2 linked regions of the Priestia megaterium genome follow. Each later gene encodes a partner of the first gene's protein in a complex. Links are inferred from orthologs where the notes say so. Each region holds a gene or a part of one and is shown on either strand. Other genes may lie near its edges. The genes, in order: CEQ83_RS20840 and CEQ83_RS19860.

What was found.
Region 2: the proteins of CEQ83_RS20840 (region 1) and CEQ83_RS19860 are in contact, whole or in part, in a crystal structure (PDB 6PRK), measured with the Bacillus subtilis proteins. The link is inferred for Priestia megaterium from one-to-one orthologs.

The regions. Positions count from the first base shown.
Region 1 is NZ_CP023317.1:4,078,367-4,081,897, reverse strand. The notes cover bases 1-2,730. They hold CEQ83_RS20840 (YlbF/YmcA family competence regulator), read left to right. Parts: upstream 1-1,007; coding sequence 1,008-1,454; downstream 1,455-2,730. Other genes in these bases: CEQ83_RS20825 (DUF7147 family protein), read right to left, coding at 2,202-2,588; CEQ83_RS20830 (YlbG family protein), read left to right, coding at 1,852-2,127; CEQ83_RS20835 (hypothetical protein), read right to left, coding at 1,460-1,774; CEQ83_RS20845 (carbohydrate-binding protein), read left to right, coding at 521-907; CEQ83_RS20850 (YlbE-like family protein), read left to right, coding at 185-421. Outside these bases: 16S rRNA (guanine(966)-N(2))-methyltransferase RsmD, read left to right, coding at 3,178-3,531. UniProt on the Bacillus subtilis protein: Regulates sporulation prior to stage II. Positively controls the competence regulator ComK at a post-transcriptional level. May modulate the translation, stability or activity of ComS. May work together with YmcA to regulate community development.
Region 2 is NZ_CP023317.1:3,875,905-3,883,721, reverse strand. What follows is about bases 4,082-6,936. They hold CEQ83_RS19860 (YlbF/YmcA family competence regulator), read left to right. Parts: upstream 4,082-5,220; coding sequence 5,221-5,652; downstream 5,653-6,936. Other genes in these bases: CEQ83_RS19850 (branched-chain amino acid transporter BcaP), read left to right, coding at 6,600-6,936; CEQ83_RS19855 (outer spore coat protein CotE), read left to right, coding at 5,878-6,423; miaB (tRNA (N6-isopentenyl adenosine(37)-C2)-methylthiotransferase MiaB), read left to right, coding at 4,082-5,219. In the rest of the region: CEQ83_RS19885 (dipeptidase), read left to right, coding at 1-445; CEQ83_RS19880 (hypothetical protein), read left to right, coding at 631-807; CEQ83_RS19875 (2-oxoacid:acceptor oxidoreductase subunit alpha), read left to right, coding at 825-2,582; CEQ83_RS19870 (2-oxoacid:ferredoxin oxidoreductase subunit beta), read left to right, coding at 2,569-3,435; more of miaB, read left to right, coding at 3,690-4,081; more of CEQ83_RS19850, read left to right, coding at 6,937-7,817. UniProt on the Bacillus subtilis protein: May work together with YlbF to regulate community development.

The sequences.
Region 1 (3,531 bases):
GTACAATTGTATCCTCGCTAAAAAACATGGACTTGAATCAAATGCAAAATCATATCACAAATGTAAATTCCGCTATTTCGAATATTCAACAAGTACTGCAACAATTTCAACCATCTAAGCCATCAGGTGGAGGAGCAGCTTCCGGGCCAGGGAATCCATTTGGCTTTAGGAAAGATTAAGCGCAATGAGAAAGGATATATACGAGTATATGCAGTCTCGTCCTAAACTCAACGACTTCGTTCGTGAACAGCCAATGTGGTACCGGCGTTTATCTAGAAACCCTGAAGAACTGGAGAAATTTGAATTAGAATCCAAACACTACTACAAACAAACCATTCCTCATAAAGTAGAAAAGTTTTCGAATTCGATTCAAATGGCGAATATGATGTTTCATATGTTTCAATCCATGAAAAATCAATGATCTCTGCATACATAGCGATGCAGAGATTTTTGCACGTCATGAGTAAAAACAAAGAGTTTGTAAACACTATGGAGAAACGAATGATAAAGGAATGGTATTATGCGCTTACTATTAACGACGGCCTTATGTGCAGTTTCTCTGCTAGGATGCAACCATGATAAACCAAAACCTGAGACTAAAACTTCCTCTCAACCGTGGGCAGCTGAAACGTTTGGTGCAATGAATACAAAACCTTCACTGATGGTACACCAGCATGTGAAAGGACAGAACGTATACGTCGAATGTATTCTAAGCGGGTTTTCATTTTCAACAGAGAGTGGATTCCTTCAAATCACAGTAGATGGAAAACCATTTAAAGAAATGAAGCAAGCAGCCTTTGTTTTAAGTGATCTTCCAAAAGGATCTCATACTGTTACGATTGAACTGATGAAATCTAAAGAAGAAAGTTATCAAGTGAGGAATACCTTTACGGTTGAAATTATATAGTTAAAAAGTAGAACTTGTAGTAAATCAGTGTAAGCTGTTTTAGCAAGTTCTTTTTCTTTAGATCCAAAACGTGATAAGATAAAAACGGAGGTGCACAGCCATGCTGACAACAATGAGAACTGTTGAATTACTCGACGAGTCTGATCACGTAGCGAACATGGTGTTACAATCAGACGTAGCCGAGAACTATCGTCAATGTTTATATAGATTAAATAAAGATTCACATGCACAGGCATTAATTGCTCAATTTGTGAAAATAAAGGAACAGTATGAGGATGTTCAGCGATTTGGAAAATATCATCCTGACTATAAAACCATTACGAGACAAGTACGTGATGTAAAGCGTCAAGTTGATTTACATGCGACAATCGCTGCGTTCAAAAAAGCAGAAAATGAATTGCAAAAACTGCTTGATGAAATTAGCGTTATCCTTGGTCAAGCTGTTTCAGAGCATGTTAAAGTACCGACGGGAAATCCGTTTTTTGATACGGGAAGCAGCTGCGGCGGTGGCTGCGGATCTGGTGGAAGCTGCGGGTGCAGCGCATAAGCCGTTCACTGTATAAATCGAACGCAATCAGCACAGGAATTTCCGCAGCAGGCCATTTTACGCTGTGGAACGTAAAACCTGTGCTGATAGACATAAGTAAGATGCTGACTTCTGACAAAACTTGAGCGCCACGTAGCATTTGTATTGGATGTAGCAAAAATAGATGAAGCTTCTAGAAGCTCATCTATTTTTCTACGCTCAATTGATGTGTTTATATACAAAAAGGGTATATTTGTGATTTTTTTGAAAATGACTTGTTCAATAGCTCTGTGCTCGTTAAAATGAGTAAGAAAGAGCATCCAGATATCATCTAAATTCATACATAAAGCACCTACTTCATATAAAAGAATTTATGATAAAGAAAACCAATATAACGTATGCAAAAGGGGAACTAAATATGTTTGTTGAACGTCAAGGAATTGTAGCGTATGTGCATTCTGTTAAGCAAGCAAAAGCATTGCGAAAGTACGGAAATGTACATTACGTATCTAAAGAATTAAAGTATGTTGTCTTATATTGCAACCAAGATGGCATTGAAAAAACAATCCATAAACTTCAGTCTCTACCTTTTGTGAAGAAAGTAGATCCTTCTTATCGGCCGTTTTTAAAAACAGAATTCGAAAATTCAAAGCCGGATAAAGCGAAGGAATATGACTATAAGATAGGAATTTAAACAAAAAAGGAATGTAATGTACATTCCTTTTTTTATTTTACTTGGCCTTAGCAAACGAATAGGCAGGGATGAGGTTATTGCATTGGCGGAATAAAGCGGTTCATTCGCAAAATGCCAATAAGGTGCTGATAGTATAGTGCTGTTTCTGGAAAGGTAGTAGATGGTTTGACATCGAGTACCACAATTTCTTTTCCCGCTTCCTCAGCTGCTCGTTTAAATAACTCAACGCGCTTGCTGTCGTTTTGTTTTAAAACAATTCCTTCTCGGCAAACGTAAAGCGGTTGGAAATTCCCTTCAGCTGTTGGATGCAAGACAGCGACAAAAGAAGCTACTTGTCGATCTTCTTTTACTGTTCGCAGCATAATAAGATGGGCAAGACGATGTTTGTTGCTTTTGACAATCTCTAACAGCTCATAAATATCTGAATACCCTTCTCCGAGCTCAATAAAACGCTGAATCATATGTATTTCCCCCTCTATGTATTAAAAAAGCAAACTCACGTAGTTTAATGTATCACTGAATATTTTAGGAGTAAATAAAAAAATCCCTACAACTACTCATTGTAGGGCCCTTCAATAAAGGGGTGTAATCACCTCTGCGATTACAAGCACCTTGATGAAGGCAAAGGGAGAGGAGAAACCGGAGGAAGAACTTATGGGGAAACGTAAGTCTTCTCCGCGGTTGGCAACAACATCGGTTAGATGATGTTGTTACTAGTCAGTATGTCCGTTTTAAACGTTCATATACCTGTCTCGTGAAATTCACTTTTTAAAATATAAAAGACTGATAACATGACAGAGAAAAAGGGTAAATTTACGTTTATGATGACATATTAAAGTAAAGGAAATCTTTTATGAACGAAATGCCGAATGATCTGCATAGGTGTATCTAAGGAGACGGTCGTAAAAGTCCAGCATAAAAGCAAGCTGCTGGGTTATTGCACAGAATGCATACAGCATTGAATAAATTGAGGATTTTTGCTAGTCTTTGTAATTCAAAATATGTTAGGATAATGAAGAATAAGGAAGTAAAAGTAAGGTAGTGATAAGGATGAGAGTAGTAGCAGGTTTATATAAAGGCCATGCGTTAAAGGCGGTTCCAGGATACTCAACCCGCCCTACAACAGATAAGGTGAAAGAAGCTATTTTTAATATGATTGGACCGTTTTTTGAAGGTGGAACAGCTCTTGATTTGTTCGGTGGAAGCGGTGGCTTGGGAATTGAAGCTCTAAGTCGAGGAATAGATAAAGTCATTTTTGTGGATCGGGATGGCAAAGCGATTCAGACGATTAAAGCAAACTTAGCATCCTGTCGGTTAGAAGACCGCGCTGAAGTGTATCGAAATGATGCAGAGCGTGCACTGAAAGCGATAAAGAAAAGGGAGCTGACTGTCGATTTACTTTTG
Region 2 (7,817 bases), 200 kb from region 1 along the record:
TAATGAACATAAAGTGTGGACGGATGTCTCTCATTTATCGGTAAGAGGTTTTTGGGATGTGATTGAGCTAGCGCAATATGTAGTGGCTACTCATTCCAATTCACACGTATTGTGTTCTCATCCCCGGAATTTAAGAGACGATCAAATTCATGCTTTAATAAAGCGAAACGGCGTGATTGGCATCACGTTTGTCCCTGAATTTTTAACGAGCTCTGCCAAAGCGCAAATAGCGGATGTGATCCGTCACCTTGATTACATGTGTGAAAGAGGAGGCGAATACTCCGTTGGTTTTGGCTCTGACTTTGACGGCATTGACAAAACGGTTCATCGTCTCGGAAGATATGAACAGTATACGAATTTAATCGAAGAACTCCTTAAGCATTACACTGAGGAGCAGGTAAAACGTTTTCTGTTTCAAAACTTTGCTGATCGTGTATGCAGCTAATAAAAAAAGAGCTTTTTCTTCTTGGAAAAGCTCTTTTTTTATAGAAGATATTTATATACTAATGCCTCATGTGAAGACAGAAAAGATCATTAAAAAACTTCATCTTATTCATTAAATATAAATATAATTAAAACGATTGAGAATTCAATGGAAAGGGTTGCATTTTTCTGGCAATCGGAATAAAATTGAAAACGGATTATGGAGCTGTTCACGCAGAAACGTATCCTGCACAGCGACAAGGTGCTGTGGGAGTTTTGCGGATGATTTTTGTTCGTGAAATGCAGAAGCAAATGAAATCGTTTGCTAATTTACTTTTTTCAGTTTTTATCAATAAAATAGATTTCTATATTAAGAGCAATTAAAGGAGTGGCGTTGATTTATGGTACAGCAACTTTCATGGAAAGTTGGCGGACAGCAGGGTGAGGGAATCGAAAGTACGGGAGAAATCTTTTCAACCGCTTTAAATCGATTAGGTTATTACTTATACGGCTATCGTCATTTTTCTTCTCGTATCAAAGGTGGACATACAAATAATAAGATCCGAGTGAGTACAACTCAGGTTCGATCTGTGTCAGATGATTTGGATATTTTAGTTGCGTTCGATCAGGAAACCATCGATGTAAACGTCCATGAGCTGCGCGTAGGAGGCGTTGTAATTGCAGATGCGAAATTCAACCCAAGTCTGCCCGAAACATGTACAACTGCTACGCTATACGCTGTTCCGTTTACAGAAATTGCAACGGAACTAGGAACGTCGCTAATGAAGAACATGGTTGCTGTAGGCGCTTCAAGTGCTGTGCTTCATATTGACACAGAAGTATTTGAAGAAGTAGTGCTTGAAATCTTCGGTAAAAAGGGCCAAAAAGTTGTACAAAAAAACATGGAAGCTATTAAAAAAGGTGCAGATTACATTCGTGAACAGCTAGGCGAACAATTAGAAACAATGAAACTAGATCCAGCGGATGGTAAAAAACGTATGTTTATGATTGGAAACGATGCGATTGCACTAGGTGCTTTAGCCGGTGGGGCTCGTTTTATGCCAGCATATCCAATTACCCCTGCTTCAGAAATCATGGAATACTTAATTAAAAAGCTTCCTCAATTCGGTGGAACTGTTATTCAAACAGAAGATGAAATCGCAGCATGTACGATGGCTATCGGAGCTAACTATGCAGGCGTACGTGCGCTGACAGCATCAGCTGGACCTGGTCTATCATTAATGATGGAGTCGATTGGATTAGCGGGCATCACTGAGCAGCCTGTTGTGATTATTGATACGCAGCGCGGCGGTCCAAGTACAGGGCTTCCAACTAAGCAAGAACAGTCTGACTTAATGGCTATGATTTACGGTACGCACGGTGAAATTCCGAAGATCGTCATGGCGCCAAGTACGGTTGAAGAAGCATTCTACGATACGATTGAAGCGTTTAACTTAGCAGAAGAATATCAGTGTCCAGTTATTATGCTAACGGATTTACAGCTTTCACTTGGGAAACAGTCGGTAGAACCGCTTGACTATAACCGCGTTGAAATCCGCCGCGGCAAGCTTCAGCAAGGAGAGCTAGAAGAGTTGGAAGAAAAACAATACTACAAGCGCTACCGCGTAACAGAAGACGGCGTATCACCACGCGTCATTCCAGGAATGAAGCATGGCATTCATCACGTAACGGGAGTAGAACATGATGAGACAGGAAAGCCATCTGAATCTCCGGTGAACCGCGATGATCAAATGAATAAGCGTCTTCGTAAAACAAAAGGAATTCGTTTTAATACGCCAATTCATGTTCACTCTCATGAAAAAGAGTCTGATATTTTATTTGTTGGATTTAATTCGACGCGTGGAGTTATTGAAGAGGCAATGGAACGTTTGGAACAGGACGGTATAAAAGTAAATCACGCTCACATTCGTTTAATTCATCCTTTCCCAGCTGACGAACTGCTTCCTTACGTGCAAGGAGCTAAAAAAGTAGTTGTCGTTGAAAACAATGCTACTGGACAGCTTGCTAATATTTTAAAAATGAATATCGCAAGTCATGATAAAATTCAAAGCGTATTGAAGTACGATGGAAATCCATTTCTTCCGCAAGAAGTATACGCAAAAAGTAAGGAGATGTTTGTGTTAAATGGCAACGTTTAAAGATTTTCGTAACAGTGTAAAACCTAACTGGTGTCCGGGGTGTGGAGATTTCTCCGTACAAGCAGCCATTCAACGCGCATCTGCTAACGTAGGTTTAGAACCTCATGAGCTTGCTGTTATTTCAGGTATTGGATGCTCTGGACGTATCTCTGGTTATATTAATTCATATGGTTTTCACGGTATTCACGGACGTGCGCTTCCAATCGCTCAAGGTGTAAAAATGGCTAATCGTGATTTAACCGTTATCGCATCTGGCGGTGATGGAGATGGGTTTGCTATCGGTATGGGACACACGGTACATGCGATTCGCCGAAACATCGATGTAACGTATATCGTAATGGATAACCAAATCTATGGTTTAACAAAAGGACAAACATCTCCTCGCAGTGAAGTAGGATTCAAGACAAAAAGTACGCCTGAAGGATCAATTGAGTCGTCTTTATCTGTCATGGAGCTGGCGTTAACTTCCGGGGCAACGTTTGTAGCGCAAAGCTTTTCAACGAATTTAAAAGAGTTAACAAGCTTAATTGAACAAGGCATTCAGCATAAAGGTTTTTCTTTAATTAACGTATTTAGCCCGTGCGTAACGTATAACAAAGTGAACACGTATGATTGGTTTAAAGAAAACCTAACTAGTCTTAGCACAATTGAAGGTTATGATGCAAACAATCGTATGCAAGCTATGCAGACGTTAATGGAGCATAATGGCTTAGTAACAGGGCTTATTTATCAAAATGCGCATCAGCCGTCGTATCAGCAGCTTGTTCACGGCTATAGTGAAGAGCCGCTGTCAAAAGCAGACTTAGGTATGACTGAGGAAAAATTTGATGAGCTAGTGGCTGAATTTATGTAAAAGAGGCTGCAATAAAAGCAGTTTAGTAGAGGGAAAATCCGAACGGTAAATTGAGATTCTTAATGGAGAATCCAGCTCGTTCGGATTTTTTCATAGTGATAGGTATAGAAAATAGGTATATGATTGTGTTCGCTACTTGAAAGTTATATACTATGTTAATGTGATGAGTTTTATGCATAAGCATAAGGCTGTCACATTTTTTTGCGATTTACAGGTGCAACGTGACAATTGTCATGGCGAAAGGAGATTTTTTTATGAACGAAAAACAACGTTTAGAAAGCAACCAAGTTAATCCAGCGGACAAAAAATCCGAAAAGGATTACAGCAAATATTTTCAAACAGTATACATGCCACCTTCTTTAAAAGATGCGAAAAAACGAGGAAAAGAAGAAGTTTCCTATCACAACGATTTTGCAATCGATGAACAGTTTCATGGAATGGGACAGGGACGTAAGTTTTATATCCGTACGTACGGCTGTCAAATGAATGAGCACGATACAGAAGTAATGGCTGGTATTTTTCTAGGCCTTGGCTACGAGCCGACTGACTCTGTTGAAGATGCTCATGTTATTTTATTGAATACGTGTGCGATCCGTGAAAATGCGGAAAATAAAGTGTTTGGTGAATTAGGACACTTGAAGGCCTTAAAGCGCGAGCGTCCTGAGCTATTAATCGGCGTCTGCGGATGTATGTCTCAAGAAGAGTCAGTTGTAAATAAAATTTTACAAAAACATCAGCACGTGGATATGATTTTTGGTACACATAACATTCACCGTTTGCCTCACATTTTGAACGAAGCATACTTAGCAAAAGAAATGGTGATTGAAGTATGGTCTAAAGAAGGGGACGTTATTGAAAACCTTCCAAGAGCACGTAAAGGCAGCGTCAAAGCATGGGTTAACATCATGTACGGCTGTGACAAGTTCTGTACGTACTGTATCGTTCCGTATACGCGAGGAAAAGAACGAAGCCGCCGTCCAGAAGATATTATCCAAGAAGTACGTCATTTAGCTGCTCAAGGCTACAAAGAAATTACGCTTCTAGGCCAAAACGTTAATGCATACGGAAAAGATTTTGAAGACATGACGTACGGCTTAGGCGACTTAATGGACGAAATCCGTAAAATTGACGTTGCTCGTATCCGTTTTACAACAAGTCATCCTCGTGACTTTGATGACCGTTTAATTGAAGTTCTTGCTAAAGGTGGAAATCTTGTCGATCACATTCACTTGCCTGTTCAATCAGGAAGCAGTGATATCTTAAAAATTATGGCACGAAAATATTCTCGTGAACATTATTTAGAGCTTGTTCGTAAAATTAAAGAAGCCATTCCAACGGCATCATTAACAACTGATATTATTGTTGGTTTCCCAAATGAAACGGATGAGCAGTTTGAAGAAACAATGTCGCTATATCGTGAGGTTGAATTTGATAGTGCTTATACGTTTATTTATTCACCTCGTGAAGGTACGCCGGCTGCTAAGATGCAAGACAACGTACCAATGGAAGTGAAAAAAGAGCGTCTTCAGCGTTTAAATGCTCTTGTAAATGAAATTTCTGCAAAGAAATTGAAGGAATATGAAGGTAAAGTTGTCGAAGTATTAGTAGAAGGTGAAAGTAAAAATAATCCGGAAGTATTAGCAGGCTACACGGAAAAAAGTAAGCTTGTAAACTTCAAAGCACCTAAGTCAGTGATTGGGCAACTTGTAAAAGTAAAAGTTACAAAAGCCAAAACATGGACATTAAACGGGGAAATGGTAGAAGAAACAGCAGAGGTGAAGTAATATGGCGCAGTATAACAAGAGTGACGTAATTAAACGTGCTCAAGAGCTGGCAAAAATGATCGCTGAAACGGAAGAAGTAGATTTCTTCAAGCGTGCCGAAGCTCAGCTTAACGAAAATCAAAAAGTGCGTGAAACCATTGCAAGCATTAAAAGTTTGCAAAAACAAGCTGTTAATTTCCAACATTATGGTAAGACAGAAGCGTTAAAACAAGTGGAGGCAAAAATCGATCGTTTACAGGAAGAGCTGGATGAACTGCCGATTATTCAGCAGTTTCAAGAGTCTCAAATAAACGTGAATGATTTGCTTCAACTTGTCGCTAACACTATTTCAAACACAGTAACAGATGAAATTATTGTGTCAACAGATGGTGATTTACTGCGCGGTGAAACAGGTTCACAGGTGCGAAACAGCCCTGGATCTAGCTGCTCATAAAGAAAAAATGCCTTAGCAAATTGCTGAGGCATTTTTTTGTGCATCACGTTGCACGAAAATTGGGCAGATTTTCTCTCTAATAATTGTCACGTTTTTCTATATCCTTGCATACAATGGAACATAGGTTTTTTATGCCTTAAACCTAGTTTCTTAAAAATAATGTGCAAACAAGTGAATGAGCCTGCATAGGATGAAATGAAGATAGTTTGAGGAGGGTATGCTCACATGTCACAACACTATAGAGAAATTATTACAAAAGCAGTCGTAGGTAAAGGTCGCAAGTTTACACAATCGTCTCATACGCTTGCACCGAAAAATCGACCAACAAGCATCTTAGGATGCTGGGTGATTAACCATGAGTACAAAGCAAAGAAAAGCGGCAGCAATGTAGAAGTTGACGGCAGATATGATATTAACATCTGGTATTCGTACAATAATAATACAAAAACCGAAGTTTGGACGGAAACCGTATCATACAAAGATAATATTAAGCTGCGCTATAAAGACGAAGATTCGATTGGAGACGATTACGAAGTAATTGTTCGCGTACTGCAGCAGCCAAATTGCCTAGAGTGCACAATTTCACCAAATGGCAATAAAACGATTGTTCAAGTAGAGAGAGAATTGTTGGCGGAAGTGATTGGCGAAACCAAGGTTTGTGTTGCAGTAAATCCGAAAGGCTGCGATGATGAAGACGAGTTTGATTTAGACGTAGATGACGATGAATTTGAAGATTTAGATCCTGATTTTATATTAGGAGACGATGAGTAACTAGGAAGAAGTTCTTCCTAGTTTTTTTATTTTTACTATTTTAAGAAAATTCTTATAAAAATAAAAAAATATATTGCTTTTTGTCGAATGCGCAGTGTATAGTAAATCTAAAGAAAATAATGCATTAATTTTCAGAAAATTTAGTTATATCAGATAAGTATTTTTGGGGGTTTACTATGAGCTTATTTCGTAAAAAATCAATTCAAACGTTAATTAGTGAAACCAACTCTAAAGGTGTTAAATTAAAAAAGGATTTAGGCGCTTTCGATTTAACGATGTTAGGAATTGGAGCCATTATCGGAACCGGAATTTTTGTATTAACGGGCGTAGCCGCCGCTGAACATGCCGGTCCAGCTTTAGTTATATCTTTCATTATGTCAGGACTTGCGTGTGTGTTTGCAGCTCTTTGTTATGCGGAGTTTGCCTCAACAGTTCCCGTTTCAGGAAGTGCATACACTTACAGTTATGCAACATTTGGTGAATTAATTGCTTGGATTTTAGGGTGGGATCTTATCTTGGAATACGGTCTTGCTTCTTCTGCTGTAGCGAGCGGATGGTCGGGGTATTTCCAAGGATTGTTAGCAGGGTTTGGCATACATTTTCCAAAAGCTTTAACAAGTGCATACAATCCTGCAAACGGCACGTACATTGATATTCCAGCAATTATAATTGTTTTCTTAATTACCTTGCTTTTAACACAAGGAGTAAAAAAATCTTCACGTTTTAATGCTATCATGGTTATTATTAAACTGGCTGTTGTACTTCTGTTTATCGGGGTAGGAGTTAGCTATGTTAAGCCAGAAAACTGGACGCCGTTTATGCCGTTTGGTTTCTCGGGAGTAGCGACAGGAGCAGCAACTGTATTCTTCGCCTACATTGGATTTGATGCTGTAGCAACAGCGGCCGAGGAAGTACGTAAGCCTCAGCGAGATATGCCAATTGGAATCATCGCATCTCTTGCGATTTGTACAGTCCTTTATATCGTCGTATCGCTTATCTTAACAGGAATCGTCCCTTATACTGAATTAAATGTTAAAAACCCTGTAGCATTTGCTTTAAGCTACATTAATCAAGACTGGGTAGCAGGATTTATTTCATTAGGTGCAATTGTTGGTATTACAACGGTATTACTCGTTATGATGTATGGACAAACTCGTTTATTTTATGCGATCAGTCGAGATGGTCTATTGCCGAAGCCTTTTTCAAAAATCAGTGAGAAAAAACAAACGCCAGTAGTAAATACGTGGATTACATGTTTACTAGTATCTATCTTCTCTGGTTTAGTACCATTAGGAAGATTAGCAGAGTTAACAAATATCGGTACTCTTTTTGCTTTCATGACTGTATCAATTGGAATTTTATATTTACGTAAATCAAAACAAACTTCAGAATCG